2 regions of the Micromonospora sp. NPDC005087 genome follow, and region 2 is predicted to be linked to the other one. Evidence: riboswitches for the same ligand, from Rfam matches in the RefSeq annotation. Region 2 holds a riboswitch; the other holds the start of a gene.
The links. A riboswitch is a leader RNA that binds a small molecule or an ion and turns the genes downstream of it on or off. The one in region 2 is predicted to bind S-adenosylmethionine.

Region 1: another riboswitch for S-adenosylmethionine. It lies ahead of ACFYPS_RS12425 (aminotransferase class V-fold PLP-dependent enzyme); the one in region 2 lies ahead of ACFYPS_RS24445 (ABC transporter substrate-binding protein).

The regions. Positions count from the first base shown of each region.
Region 1 is NZ_JBIALB010000004.1:285,596-292,759, forward strand. It holds gene ACFYPS_RS12395 (glycerol-3-phosphate dehydrogenase/oxidase) at 1-159, shown strand, start outside; gene ACFYPS_RS12400 (hypothetical protein) at 248-784, shown strand; gene ACFYPS_RS12405 (FAD-linked oxidase C-terminal domain-containing protein) at 806-2,206, opposite strand; gene ACFYPS_RS12410 (DUF4031 domain-containing protein) at 2,275-2,559, shown strand; gene ACFYPS_RS12415 (metal-dependent phosphohydrolase) at 2,531-3,187, opposite strand; gene ACFYPS_RS12420 (FUSC family protein) at 3,327-4,529, shown strand; gene ACFYPS_RS12425 (aminotransferase class V-fold PLP-dependent enzyme) at 4,574-5,824, opposite strand; SAM riboswitch class IV at 5,895-6,015, opposite strand; gene ACFYPS_RS12430 (PrsW family intramembrane metalloprotease) at 6,039-7,164, shown strand, end outside.
Region 2 is NZ_JBIALB010000011.1:156,918-164,081, forward strand. It holds gene ACFYPS_RS24440 (amino acid ABC transporter permease) at 1-734, opposite strand, end outside; gene ACFYPS_RS24445 (ABC transporter substrate-binding protein) at 778-1,680, opposite strand; SAM riboswitch class IV at 1,949-2,060, opposite strand; gene ACFYPS_RS24450 (amino acid transporter) at 2,147-4,099, opposite strand; gene corA (magnesium/cobalt transporter CorA) at 4,329-5,459, shown strand; gene ACFYPS_RS24460 (hypothetical protein) at 5,475-5,666, opposite strand; gene ACFYPS_RS24465 (hypothetical protein) at 5,893-6,219, opposite strand; gene ACFYPS_RS24470 (CHAT domain-containing protein) at 6,230-7,164, opposite strand, start outside.

The sequences.
Region 1 (7,164 bases), on a different contig from region 2:
CACTACCGCGCCCGGGTGGAGGCGGAACGGCAGTCTCAGCAGATGCCGGACGACGCCGCGGCGGACGCGGTCCGGCTGGGCGCCCCGGATGTACGGGGTTACGCGGCGGACCGGGGTGGCGACGACGATCAGGCCGAGTTGCGTCCGTCCGCTCGGTGACGAAAAATAACGTTACCGAAGGGTAACCATCGATACCGGCCCGGATGGTGGTTTCGGCTGCTATCTAGGGTGGGGTAGGTTTCCGCGCGTGCTTTCCCGCGCGCGCTCCCGCCTGCTCATTCCTCTCCTCGCCACGGCGCTCGCCGGTGCGCTCGCCGGGTGTTCTCTGTTCGACCGCGACACCGGCGGCACACCGACTGCGCAACCGCCGGTCGGCACGGCGGCCGGCGGGCCGGTGCCGGAGATCCCGACGACGGTCGCCGCGGGTCAGGTCAGCCTTTTGCAGCGGCTCGGTGCGGACGGCCCGATACGCACGCTGAGCGTCGAGCGGGACGGCACGTGGCAGTGCCTCGACTGCGCCGGTGACGGCGTCACCTCCCGGGGCCGGCTCGCCCCGGAGCAGACCGAACGGCTCCAGGTGCTGCTGGCCGACCCGAAGCTGGCGAACGAGACCGATCAGGTCCGGCAGTACCGGGTCACCTGCATTGACGCGCTGACCTCCAGCCTGCTCACCTCCGCCGGGCTGATCACCTCGCAGGACTGCCCGGGCGAGGAACGCCCGCCGGTCGCCGGGGAGATCCTGCTGCTGCTCACCCAGGCGACCCCGGCCGAGGTCAAGGGCTGACCCCGGCCGAGGTCAGGTCAGTCAGAGCACCTTGCCGGGGTTGAGCAGACCGGCCGGATCCAGCGCCGACTTGATCGCCTGGTGCACCCGGACCCCGACCGGGCCGATCTCCTGGGCCAGCCAGTCCCGCTTGAGCAGCCCCACCCCGTGCTCACCGGTGCAGGTGCCACCCAGGGCCAGGCCGAGCCGCATGATCTCGTCGAACGCCCGCCGACCCCGCTCCACGCTCGCCGGGTCGGCGCGGTCCACCACGATGTTCGGGTGCATGTTGCCGTCCCCGGCGTGGCCCACCACGCCGATCGGCACCTCGCACTCCGCCGCGATCCGGGCCACCCCGTCCAGCAGCGCGGCGAGCGAACCGCGCGGCACCGCCACGTCGTCGATCACCAGACCGCCGTTGCCACCCGGGTACGCGTCGGCGGCGAACTTCTCCATCGCCGGGTGGGCGAGCCGCCGGGCCTGCAGCAGCGCCGCCGCCTCCACCGCGTCGGTGGCCGCGTAGACCTCGTCGGCCCCGGCCGCCTCGCACACCTCGGCCAGGCCGGCCAGGTCGTCGGCGGCCCGGCTGCCGGTGTCCGCGGCGGCCAGCAGCAGGGCCTGCGCGTCCGTCCGCAGCCCCATCGGCTGGTACGCCTCGATGGCCCGCAGGTGGGTCTGGTCGAGCAGTTCCAGCAGGCTGGGAGTGAGCCCCCGGGCGGCGATCGCGGCCACCGCCGCGCCGGCCGCCGCGGTGGACGGGAAGACCGCCACCAGGGTCAGCGAGTCGGCCGGTGCGGGCCTGAGCGCCACGGTCACCTCGGTGATCACCCCGAGGGTGCCTTCCGAACCGACGAAGAGCCGGGTCAGGTCGTAGCCGGCCACTCCCTTGGCGGTACGCCGGCCGGTGCGCAGCACCTCGCCGGAGGCGAGCACCACCTCCAGGCCGAGCACGTACTCGGTGGTCACGCCGTACTTGACGCAGCACATGCCGCCGGCGTTGGTGGCCACGTTGCCGCCGATGGTGGACGACTCCCAGGAACCGGGGTCCGGCGGGTACCAGAGCCCCTGCTTGCCGACCGCCGCGGCCAATGTCGCGTTGACCACCCCGGGCTGGACCACCGCGATCCGGCTCACCGGGTCGATCTCCCGGATCTCGTCCATCGCGACCGTGCTCAGCACCACCGCGCCGTCCACCGCGTTCGCCGCGCCGGCCAGCCCGGTCCGCGCGCCCTGCGGCACCACCGGTACGCCGTGCCGCGCCGCCGCCCGCATCACCGCGACCACCTGCTCGGTGTCGCGGGGGCGGGTCACCACGAGCGGGGTGCCGGCGGCGCAGAGGTCGGCCTCGTCCCGCTCGTGCATGCGCAGCAGGTCCGGGTCGGTGAGCACGACGCTCTCGCCCAGCGCGGCGCGCAGCTCGTCGATGAGTGCAGTGGGGGCCATGCAGCTGAGGCTAGGTCGCCCGCCGCCGATCATCAACATGATCGTCTGCGCGGGCTAGCTTGGGCACCATGCTCTACCTGGACCGGCCTGCCTGGCCGTGGCGCGGTCGGCTCTGGTCACATCTGATCAGCGACCTCTCGTACGCCGAGTTGCACGCCTTCGCCGAGGCGCTGGGCGCGGCCCGACGCGGTTTCGACCGCGACCACTACGACATCCCGGCCGACCGGTTCGCGGCGGCGGTGTGGCTCGGGGCCCGGGTGGTGTCGAGCCGGGAGCTGGTGCGGCTGCTCCGCGACGCCGGCCTGCGTCGCCCGAAGCACCTGGTCAACCCGCGCCCTCCGGCGGCCCGATGAGCGTGGCCAGCTCGCGGCGCAGGTTTGCCCGGGCCGGCTGCTCCCACCGGCTCGACAGCGGCGGCAGCCGGAACAGCGCGGGCAGCGCCAGCAGCCCGCTGAGCACCCCGGCCCGTCCGGCCCGGAAAGCCGGCTCCGGCACGTGTGCGTACTCCTGCCGGACGGCGGCGGCGTAGCGGTCGTACGCGGCCGGCGGCGCGGCCAGCACGGCGAGGTCCGCGTCGCAGAGCAGGGCGCCGTCCCGGTCACCTGGCGCCACCGCGTGCCCGGCGGTGAGCAGCACCAGCCGGCGCACCTGGGCCACCGCGGGCGCCGGCACGCCGAGCGCGCTGAGCACGCTCCCGGCCAGCGTGGCGCTGTCCCGTTCATTGGCGTCGCCGGCGGCCCGCGGGTCGTAGACCGCGTCGTGGCACCAGGCAGCCAGCCGGACCAGGTCGGCCCGGTCGGCCAGCCCGGCGTGCCGGTCCACCACGTCGAGCACGGCGGTCAGGTGGCCCACCGTGTGGTAGTGCCGGTGCGGCTCCCGCCAGCGGGCGAGCAGCTGCTCCCCGGCCCGCGTCGAGCCCGCGCCGGGTTTCGCTCCGGCGCCCCGGGCCGCCGCCCGCCACCGGTCCAGCAGATCGGCCACCGCCCGAGTCTGCCGCATCCTCCCGCCACGTGCGGAGCGGGAGGATTCAGTAGGCCTGCCTCGGGTAGTCGCGCCCATGGCCGTGGCCCGGGACAAACGACCTCCGTTGGTGCGGCGCACCCCGCTGCGTGAAGGGCTGGTGGACGTCGACGGCGCGCGGATCGCCGAGGCCACCGAGGAGCTGCGGCACCGTGGCCGGGCCACCCTGCACGACCGGCTGCACCGGGTGCGGATGGCCGGCGGGCTGGCCGTGCAGGCCGGGCTCGCCGCCGGGCTGGCGTACTTCATCTCGCACCGGGTGCTCGGCAACCCGCAGCCGGTCTTCGCGCCGATCTCCGCGGTCGGCACCCTGGCCGCGTCGGTCGGGCAGCGGTTTCGCCGGACCGTGGAGCTGATCGTCGGGGTGGGGATCGGGGTGGCCATCGGCGACTTCCTCATCTACCTGCTCGGCACCGGGGCGTGGCAGCTCGGCCTGGTGGTCACGGTGGCGATCCTGCTCACCATCTTCGCCGGGGCCAGCGTGGCCATCGTCATCCAGGCGGCCGCCACGGCGGTGCTGATCGTCACGCTGAGCCCGTCGACCCAGAACCTGGAGATTCCGCGCTTCGTCGACGCGTTCCTCGGCGGTGGGGTCGCGCTGCTGGTGACGGCGGTGCTGCTGCCGCTGAACCCGCTCCGGGTGATCAACCGCGCCGCCCGGCCGGCGCTGGACCTGCTCGCCGCCCAGCTCGACGCCACCGCCGACGGGCTGCGCAACCAGGACCGCGCCACGGTCCAGCAGGCCCTGGAGCGGTTGCGGAACAACAAGGAGGAGCTGGCCACGTTGGCCGAGGCGATCGAGGGGGCGAAGGAGACCGCCACCCTGTCCCCGGCCCGCTGGCACCGGCGCGACGAGCTGACCCACTACGCGGAGGCGGCGGATCCGATCGACCGGGCGATGCGAAACACCGGCACGTTGATCCGCCGGTCCGTCACGCTGATCGAGGACGAGGAACCGGTGCCGGATCCGATGCCCGACGCGATGAACCACCTCGCCGAGTCGGTCCGGTTGCTCAAGCACGAGTTCGCCGTGGGCGAGGAGCCACAGAAGGCCCGGGAGAGGTCACTGCGGGCGGTCAGCGAGGCCGGTCGGGCGTACGGCGCCGGGGTCGGCTTCTCGGGCAGCGTGGTGATCGCCCAGATCCGCACCACGGCGAGTGACCTGCTGGTGGCCTCCGGAATCGAGCAGGAGGAGGCGAACCGGTGCATCCGCACCGCCTTCGGGGAGCAGGAGCGGCCGATCGGTGAACCGGCCGAGCCGGGCGAGAAGCCGAAACCGCCCACCGCCCCACCGGTCGGCTGACCGCACCGCCGGCCGGCCCGGCTCACGCCACCGGCCGGCCCGGCTCAGCCCAGCGTGGCGAGGGCGGCGAGCAGCCGGTCCACCTGGGCGGGCGTGCTGCCCAGGCCGATGCTGGCGCGCAGCGCGGTGGGCGGCAGATCCCGCCGGCCGGTGCGCCCCGCCGCCTCGGTGAGCAGCCGCCGCGCCAGCGGGTGGGCGCAGAACAGCCCGTCCCGTACGCCGATCCGGTGGTCCGCGGCCAGCCGCGCGGCCACCTCGGCCGAGTCCCACCCGGCGACCACGAACGAGACGATGCCGACGCGGGGCGCGTCCGGGCCGAAGGTGCGCAGCTCCACCACGTGCGGCAGGGCGGCGATGCCGGTCCGCAGCCGGGTCAGCAACGCCTGCTCGCTGGCGGCCAGCGTCGCCTGGTCCGCCCCGGCCAGCGCCGCGCACACCGCGGCCAGCGCCACCGCACCGAGCAGGTTCGGCGTGCCGCCCTCGTGCCGGGCCGGGCCGGTCGCCCAGGTCACGTCGTGCGTGGCCGGCCCGACGTGGCTGGTGGCGCCGCCGCCGGCCAGGTACGGCGGAGCGGCGTCCAGCCAGTCCGCCCGGCCGACCAGCACGCCCGCGCCGAACGGCGCGTACAGCTTGTGGCCGGAGACGGCCAGGTAGTCCACGTCGAGCGCGAGAAGGTCGACCGGTGCGTGCGGGGCGAGCTGTGCGGCGTCGAGGACGATCCGTGCCCCATGCCGGTGGGCGACCCGGGCGAGCTCGGCGACCGGCCAGCGCTCGCCGGTCACGTTGCTCGCCCCGGTCACCGCGACCAGCACCGGCAGCGCCGGGTTGCTGTCCCGGCGCAGCTCGGCGAGGGCGGCGGCGAGGGCGCGTACCGCCTCGGCGGGCTCGGTGGGCACCGGCAGCCGTACCGAGCCACGCGGCCAGGGCAGCAGGTTGGCGTGGTGCTCTCCGGCGAAGGTGACCACCGTCGTGCCGGCGGGCACCGCCCGCGCCAGCAGGTTCAGCGCATCCGTGGTGTTGCGGGTGAAGATCACGTGGTCGTCGGCGCGGGCGCCGAAGAAGTCGCCCACCGTCTGCCGGGCCCGCTCGTAGGCCAGCGTGCAGCGCCGGGACAGCGCTCCCGCGCCCCGGTGCACGCTCGCGTACCAGGGCAGCAGCTCGGACACCGCGTCGGCGGCGGCCCGCGCACACGGCGCGGTGGCCGCGTAGTCGAGGTTGATCTCGCCCGGTACGCCGAGCACGTCGAGCGGCCGCGACGGGGCCGGCGCGGGCGTGCTGCCGGACCGGGTGGGCAGCGAGGGTACGAGGGTGACGGACACGCCGGAACCTCCGGGGTCAGGGACCCCGGGTGCGATGTCGGGACGGGGTCCGCGCTTGCCCAGCACACCGATCGGGCTGGGCCCGGTCATCACCCGGGGCACCCCACCGCGAACTCGACGAGGGTTGCCGGCCAGCAAGCCGGGGCTTGACGCTGGCGCTCGTGACCTGCCGGCAGCATAGCGGCTGCCGATGGGCCCGGACCAGCCGGCGGCGGATGGCTACGCTGACCGCATGGCCGACACCCCGCCCGGTGCACCCCTGCCGTCGCCGCCCGCGCCCGCAGCCCCGTCCGCCGGCGCGGCGCCCCGGATGCCGCTGCGCCGACTGGGGTGGCGGCGGTTCCTGGTGCTGGCGGGGGTGGTGCTGTTCATCGCGGGGTGCGCGGTGTTCATGGTCTTCACGCTCGGCCAGTCGCTCGGCGTACGGGCGCTGCTGATCGGGGTGGTCGCCGCCATCCTGCCGGTGCCGGTGCTGGTCGCCTGCTTCCTCTGGCTCGACCGATACGAGCCGGAGCCGCTGAAGTACCTGATCTTCTGTTTCGCCTGGGGGGCGTTCGTCTCCACCGCCGCATCGCTCACCGTGAATGAGTTCGCCGCCGCGCGGTTCGCCGACTGGGGGCTGCCGTCCGCGCTCACCGGTGTGCTGGTGGCGCCGTTCATCGAGGAGCTGACCAAGGCCCTCGGCCCGATCCTGCTGCTGGTGTTCCGTCGCCGGGAGTGGTCCGGGATCACCGACGGCCTGGTCTACTGCGGGCTCTCCGCGGTCGGCTTCGCCATGGTGGAGAACATCCTCTACCTGGGCGGGTACGGCTATGCGGCCGGCGCCGACCGGTACGGCCCGGCGACCGGCACTCAACAGGTCATCGCCATCTTCATCGTCCGGATCCTGCTGTTCGGGTTCGCCCATCCGCTGTTCACCTCGATGACCGGTGTGGGGCTCGGTGTCGCGGCCCGTACCGCCGACCGGCGCGTGCGGGTGCTCGCCCCGGTCGCGGGTCTGCTGCTGGCGATGATGCTGCACGGCACCTGGAACCTGCTGCCGACGCTCACCCAGGCCACCGGGGAGGCGGTGATCATGCTGTACGGCTTCCTGGGCCTGATGGTGCCGATCTTCTTCGGCATGGTGGGGCTGGCGGTGTGGCTGCGCGCGTGGGAGGGACGGCTCACCGAGCGCACGTTGCCGGATTACGTGCGCGCCGGCTGGCTGAGCCCACCCGAGGTGGCCGCGCTGAGCAGCCTCGGTCGCCGGCACGCGGCCCGCAGTTGGGCGCGTCGGGTGGCGGGGGACGCCGGGGTGCGGGCGATGCGTGGGTACC
Region 2 (7,164 bases):
ATGTCGTCCTCGTCGGCCGGCGCGGTGGCCGGCCGGCCGTGGCGCAGCCGCCGGTCGATCCAGTTGACCGCGTGCGTCAGCGGAACGGTCAGCGCCAGGTAGCAGAGCCCGGCCAGCAGCAGCGCGGACTCGTTGCCGGTGGTGGCCGCGTAGTCCTGCCCGATCCGGAACAGCTCCCGCTGGCTGGCCACCAGGCCGAGGAAGTAGACGAGGCTGGAGTCCTTGATCAGCGCGATGAGCTGGTTCACCCAGGCCGGGAGCACCCGCCGGATGCCCTGCGGAATGATCACCATCCGCATCGCCTCGCCCCAGGAGAAACCGAGCGCCCGGGCTCCCTCCAACTGTGCGGCCTCCACCGACTGGATGCCGGAGCGGAAGATCTCCCCGATGTACGCCGCCGCGATCAGCGACAGCGCCAGAATGCCCAGCGGGTAGGGGTCAGGTCCCCAGACCTGCATGCCCAGCGGCGCGAGCCCGACGCCGATCAGCAGGATCGTCGCCGCGGCCGGCAGCCCCCGGAACACGTCGGTGTAGACCCGCGCCGGCCAGCGCAGCCACCGGCTGCGGGAGATGCCGGCGACGGCCAGCAGCAGGCCCAGCACCGAGCCGAGCAGGGCGGCGGAGACCGCCAGGATCAGCGTGTTGGGCAACCCGACGGTCAGCATCTCGGGCAGCGCCTCGCGCATCGCGTCCCAGTCGAAGAAGGTCTCCCACAGGGTGCTCAACGGATCCATTGGTCGCCTCTCCTACCGCCCCGCTCGCTCGTCACCGGGTGTCTCAGGACGCGGCCGACGCCGACGCCGACGCCGACGCCGACGCCGACGCCGACGCCGACGGTGCGGCCGGCACGGTCACCGTGCCGCTGCCCGGGCGGAAGTCCGCCGGTACGGGCCGACCCGGGTAGTACTGCGCCTGCAACCGGCTCCAGGTGCCGTCCGCGATCACCTCGTCGAGGCCCTTGTTCAGCGCCTCCCGCAGTTTGTCGCCGCCCTTGGCGACGGCGTACGCGGTCGGTGCCGGGCTGAGCTGCTTGGCCGCCACAGTGATCTTGCCGTTGCTGTCGGCCGCCGACGTCTCGCCGATCTCGGCCGGGGCGATCCACGCGTCGGCGGTGCCCGCCTTGAGCTGGTTGATCGCGCCGTTGTAGTCCGGCACCCGGACCGGGTTGAGCTGCTCGCCGGTGGCGTAGTCGTCCTGGACGGTGCCCTGCACCACCACGACCCGCTTGCCGGCGAGCTGGTCGAAGCCGGTGATCGGCGAGCCGGCCGGCACGTCCAGGCCGAAGTAGCCGAAGTCGTAGCCGTTGCCGAAGTCGACCGTCTTCTTGCGCGCCTCGGTGATGGTGATCGAGGAGCTGCCGACGTCGAACTTGTGGTTGTTGACCTGGGAGAGCAGCGCGGAGAAGTCGGTGCCGACGAACTCCACCTTCAGGCCGAGCTTGCTGGCCACTGCGGTCAGCAGGTCGTTGTCGAAGCCGGTGAACTTGCCGTCCTTGAGGTACACGTTCGGTGGCGCGTCGGTCAGCGTGCCGGCGCGCAGCACGCCCGGCTGCGCCAGACCGTACGGGTTGGCGGCGGCGTCGGACGAGGTGTCGTCGCCGCACGCGGTGAGCGCGGTGGCGGCCAGGATCGTGGACGCGCCGAGGGCCGCGGCGCGGGTCAGGGCAGGAAGGAATCGCACAGGTGTCTCCGAAGTTTGCGCAGCGGCGGACGCAGATGTGCGCCGCCGACGGTGCGCCCGGTGGGCGTACCGCTGGGATGGGTTCGGGAAGGGGTGCGCTAGTACGCGCGGCCGCGACAGGCGGCGCTGCACACCCGCATCAGGTCCACGTGCCGCCTGCGGGTCAGTGCCGGTGTCGGCCAGCCGGTGCGGGAATCCGCGGCGTCGGCTGATGGTGTGGTGCTGAGGATGCGCATGGCTCTCCCGGGTCTGTGCTGACCTGGGTGCCAGGCCACGCTTGCACCGACGTCGTGCCGGTGCCTGGTCTTCACCCGGGGCACCCCACCGCGGAGGAGGGTTGCCGGCCAGCGAGCCGGGGCTTCGCGCTGGCGCTCATGACCTGCGCCGAGGCTAGCAGCCCGGGGAGGCGGATCGTCCAGTCGTTATGACCACGCTCACCGTCCGCGACTGGCGTCCGGTCGGCAGGTCAGCTGGCGTGCACGTGCGGACGGCGGCGCGGGTCGGGTTCCTGGCGGCGCAGGATCTCCCGGGTGACCGGGGCGATCTCGCCGTGGCCGAACGCCAGGTAGCGCAGCAAGTTGCCGCCCGGGTTGCCCTCGGTCCACTCGAAGTAGATGTGCGGGCACCGCCCCGCCCGGTCGCGGATATCCAGCAGCAGGGCGGCCACCGCGCTGGGCACCGCGGAACTGGCGAGGCTCAGCACCGGGTACCGGTCGTGCTCCACGCTGCCACGGATCAGCAGCTCGGTCTCGAAGTCCGACGGGTCGGTCACCGTCACCTCGACGAAGATCACCGCGCTGTCGGCCGGGAAGTCGTTGTCCGCCACGGTCTGGGCGAGCTTGTCGCGGTACTCCGCACGGTCCCGGGTGGCCGGCTCGTGCGCGATGAGGCGGACGCGGCGCCCGCTGCACTCGTCGATCAACCGGGTGGCCTCGGCGTCCAGCTCCACCCGGTCGACCCGCAACTCGAAGGCGCGGAACAACCGGGACAGCAGCGACACCACGATCATCCCGCCGATGAAGCAGGCCGCGATCTTCACGCCGTCGGGACGTTCCACCACGTTCGCCGCGGTGGTGTAGACGAAGGCGATCGCGATGATCCCGAACGCGACCGTCCGGCCACGCTGGCGCCGCCGCCGCGCCGCGAGGGTCACCGCCGTCGCCGCCGAGGTGATCAACACCAGGACCCCGGTGGCGTACGCGCCGCCCTGCGCGTCCACGCTCGCCCCGAAGGCGACCGTGATCAGAAACGCCACCCCGGTGAAGACCAGCACCAGTGGCCGTACGGCCCGGGCCCAGGTCGGCGCCATGCCGTAGCGGGGCAGGTAGCGGGGTACGAGGTTGAGCAGCCCGGCCATCGCCGAGGCCCCCGCGAACCAGAGGATGCCGATGGTGGACAGGTCGTAGACCGTGCCGAACACCTCACCGAGGTTCTCGTGCGCCAGGTAGGACAGCGCCCGGCCGTTCGCCGGCCCGCCCGGCTGGAACGCCTCGGGCGGGATCAGGACGGCGGTGGTCACGCTGCTGGTGATCAGGAAGACACTCATGATCGCGGCCGCGGTGGTGAGCAGCCGGCGGGCGCCGCGGATGCGGCCCAGCGGGCGGTCCTCCGAGTCCCGCCGGTCCCCGCGGATGTGCGGCATGACCGCCACCCCGGTCTCGAAGCCGGACAGGCCCAGCGCCAACTTCGGGAACACCAGCAGCGAGAACCCGATCACCAGCAGGGGATCCCCGTGGCTGGTGGTCAGCGCGCTGGTCCAGTCCGCGACCGCGCTCGGGTGCGTCACCACCCGCCACAGACCGTCGGCGATCACCACCGCGTTCAGTGCCAGGTAGACCGCGACCAGGACGACGGCGATCCCGATGGCCTCACCGAACCCCTTGAGGAACACCGCGCCGAGCAGCGCCACCAGCAGCAGCGTGACCAGGACCTCGTGTCCCCTGAGCGCGCTGGGCCAGAACGGGTTCTCGTCGATGTGCGCGGTCGCGTCGGCCGCCGAGAGGGTGATGGTGATGATGAAGTCGGTGGCCGCGAAACCGAGCAGCACCAGCACGAACAGCTTGCCCGGCCAGTAGCTCAGCAGGCGTACCAGCATCGCGATGGAGCCCTCGCCGTGCGGGCTCTCCACCGCCACCCGCCGGTAGACCGGCAGCGCACCCAGCAGGGTCACCAGCACCAGCACCAGGGTCGCCACCGGGGAGAGCGCGCCGGCGGCCAGCGCGGCGATGCCCGGTTGGTAGCCGAGCGTCGAGAAGTAGTCGACGCCGGTCAGGCACATCACCTTCCACCACGAGTGGTGGCGATGTTCCGGCGGGCGCCCGTGCGGGCCGTGCCGCTGCGCCGCCTGCTCCGAACCGCCGTCGATCAGCCAGGCCCGCAGTCGACCGGCCCGGCGGCCGGCGCGCCTGTCGACCTCCATCGGCGCTTCCCCCGTCGTCCGCCCACGGTCACCGCGAGTATCCGCCAGCGGACCCGGGCCAGTCCGCCAGTGCGGGGAACTCGCCCGCCCGGGCACCCGGGCGGACGGCGCGTCGCGGGGTTTCGGGTCGTGGTCACGGGGGAAGCAGCGCCTCCCGGCGTCCCGCCCCGAACATGCCCCGGGCGGTTCGGGCAGTCGCCGGTTGGTGCGTCCGGGGAGGGAGCGGGTCATGGTCGGCGGCCGTCGGTTCCGCCCGGGCGGTGGCTTCGGCCGCCGGCTCGACGAGCACGAGGTCCGCGTCGGCCAGCCGCCGCGGGTAGAGCCGCCCACGCCGCCCACCGGCGGCCTGGTGGACAGTGCCGTCTACATCCGCGGGCACCGGTTCGCGTCGCCGGGCGGCCTCGCCGAGACGTACCGCTGCCTGCAGGAGCAGAGCGACGCGATGGCCTGGATCGGGTTGTACCGGCCCGACATCGACCAGATCACCTCGCTGGCCCGGGAGTTCCGGCTGCACGACCTGGCGGTGGAGGACGCGATCAACGCCCACCAACGGCCCAAGCTGGAACGGTACGGGCACACGCTCTTCGTGGTGCTGCGCGCCGCCCGTTACGACGACCTGCGGGAAGAGGTCGAGTTCTCCGAGCTGCACCTGTTCATCGGGCCCGGGTTCGTGGTCACCGTCCGGCACGGTGAGGCACCGGACCTGGCCGCGGTGCGGCGGCGGCTGGAGGCGGACGCGCAGATGCTCGCCCAGGGCCCGGAGGTGATCCTGTACGCGATCCTCGACCAGGTGGTCGACGGGTACGCACCGGTGGTGGCCGGGTTGGAGAACGACATCGACGAGATCGAGACCGAGGTCTTCGGCGGCGACCCGAACGCCAGCCGGCGCATCTACGGGCTCAGCCGCGAGGTCATCCAGTTCCAGCGGGCCGCCCGTCCGCTGCTCGCCGTGCTCGACGCGCTGGCGGCCGGCGCCGGCAGTTACGGCACCGACGAGGAACTGCGCCGCTACCTGCGGGACGTGACGGACCACCTCACCCAGGTGGTGGAGCGGGTGGACGGCTTCCGGCATCTGCTGCAGAACATCCTCACCGTCAACGCCACCCTCGTCTCGCAGCAGCAGAACGAGGAGATGCGCAGTCTCACCGCGGCCAGCTACGCGCAGAACGAGGAGCTGAAGAAGGTCTCCTCGTGGGCGGCGATCCTGTTCGCCCCCACGCTCATCGGCACGGTGTACGGGATGAACTTCGCGCACATGCCGGAGCTGAACTGGCGCTACGGCTACCTGTTCGCGCTCCTGCTGATGGCCCTGGTCTGCGGCAGCCTCTACCTGATCTTCAAGCGGCGCGGCTGGCTGTGACCGGACCGGCGAGGGTCACTCGATGCCGCGCAGGATGTGCCGTTCGTCCTCGCTGTCGTCGTCGCCGGCACTGATCCGGCCGAGCAGCACGGCGGCGGCCCAGATGGTCAGGGGCGTGGCCGCTCCGGTCATGCCGCCGCCGGTCTGGTCGTCCCGGGTCTGGTTCCGCTCCGTACGCGGTGGCCTGCGCTGAGCCTGCATGGGCACTGCCTCTCCTCGTCGAAGCCGCCCCGGGCGGCGCGACGTGCGCCCGCGCCTCCGGCCGGGCCGCCCGCGTGCGGGCAGATCTCCACCGGTACAGCAGCCATCTCGCACCATCCCACGCCCGGGCTCGTCCGTACCCCTGGTTTTCAATTTCCCGACTCTCGCCGCCCCGGGGGGAGGCTCACCAGTGGTGCGGCTGCGCCCGCCCCGAGGCCCGGCAGAACCACGGTCAGCCCAGGAGATCCCTCTTGACGAGTGCGGCCAGTTCCTCGAGTGGGGTGTCGCGGTCGCAGTCAAAAAGATGCACTTCGCCCTTCGGCCCCTTGATGTGAACTTCGATCCGCTTGTCCGGCCGCTTCAGCGCGACAGCGCGGAACGCGCGGGCGATCCGCAGCACAGTTTCTGGTCCCTGCAGGAGCGAGACGAATGTCGCCGCGCCGGTGGCGCCCGTCACGATGAGTTCGACGATGCTGCCCCTCGGCTTGGGCCTCTGGCGGGCAGCCCCGGACGTGACCAGCTCGCTCGCCAACTCCGACGGCACGCAAAGGTAGATCATGTTTCGCTCCCTAGATCGCCTGATACATCGCCCAGACCATGGGGTGTGGATGAGTGATGTCCTCGTCCGAGGTGACACCGCCACGGACGGAGAAGATCCGCCACTCGTCGTACATCCGCAGCTGAAGTCGTCGCAGCGCAAGGTCATGGGGGAGCGGACAGGTCATCGCCTCCGCGAGAAGGTCGTCAAAGGCTGTCGCGAAGGAGCTGTCCGGAATGTCGTATCCGGTCGCGACGACCTCGCGTGCCCCGCCTCCGAGAATGCAGGCCGCGGCCAGGCCCACCGCTTCGCCGCCGAACAGTGACCGCCCTGCGCTCGAACAGCAGGACAGCACGACACGGGATGGCAGAGGCAGGTACGCGCTGCCATCCTCGAAGCGGCCGAAGAACTCGCCGGCGTAGATCGCGAGAGAGTCTTCCCCTGGTTCGAGCGATTTTGGTAGGTCGAGGCATGCGCGCGCGGGGTCGCTCCAGGAGTGGGCGTGCCCACGGTAGTAGAAAATTCCAGGCGGATGCCCGGCGCACTCCTCATGTAGTGCTTCCCGCAGCGCCGCCTTGGCGTCGCTGCGAGGGACGGACGTGGCTCCGAAGTATTGGCGTGCGTTGGAGGCGAGGAAAGCGCTTGATCCGCTGAGATCGCCCTGCGGGTCATCGACAGCCACGAGGAGGTCGAGTGGCGCGCTCGGCGATTGGGTCGCGCGTCGCTCGTCGACCTGCTGCGAGATCGAGTGTCGGATGCGTGCCCGTTCCACGAGCCGGAACCCGTCGCGATCCGTTCCGCCGACCTGCGCGATCGGCCACGGGACGCCGCTCAGCCCCGACCCGGCCGCGATGACGAGCTCAACGGGTTGCTCGACGGACGCCGCCGTCATTGCCGTGACGAGGGACGGTGGCAGCAGGCGGCCGAGCGACAACGACGCGATCCGTTCGTCGGCGGTCCCCCATT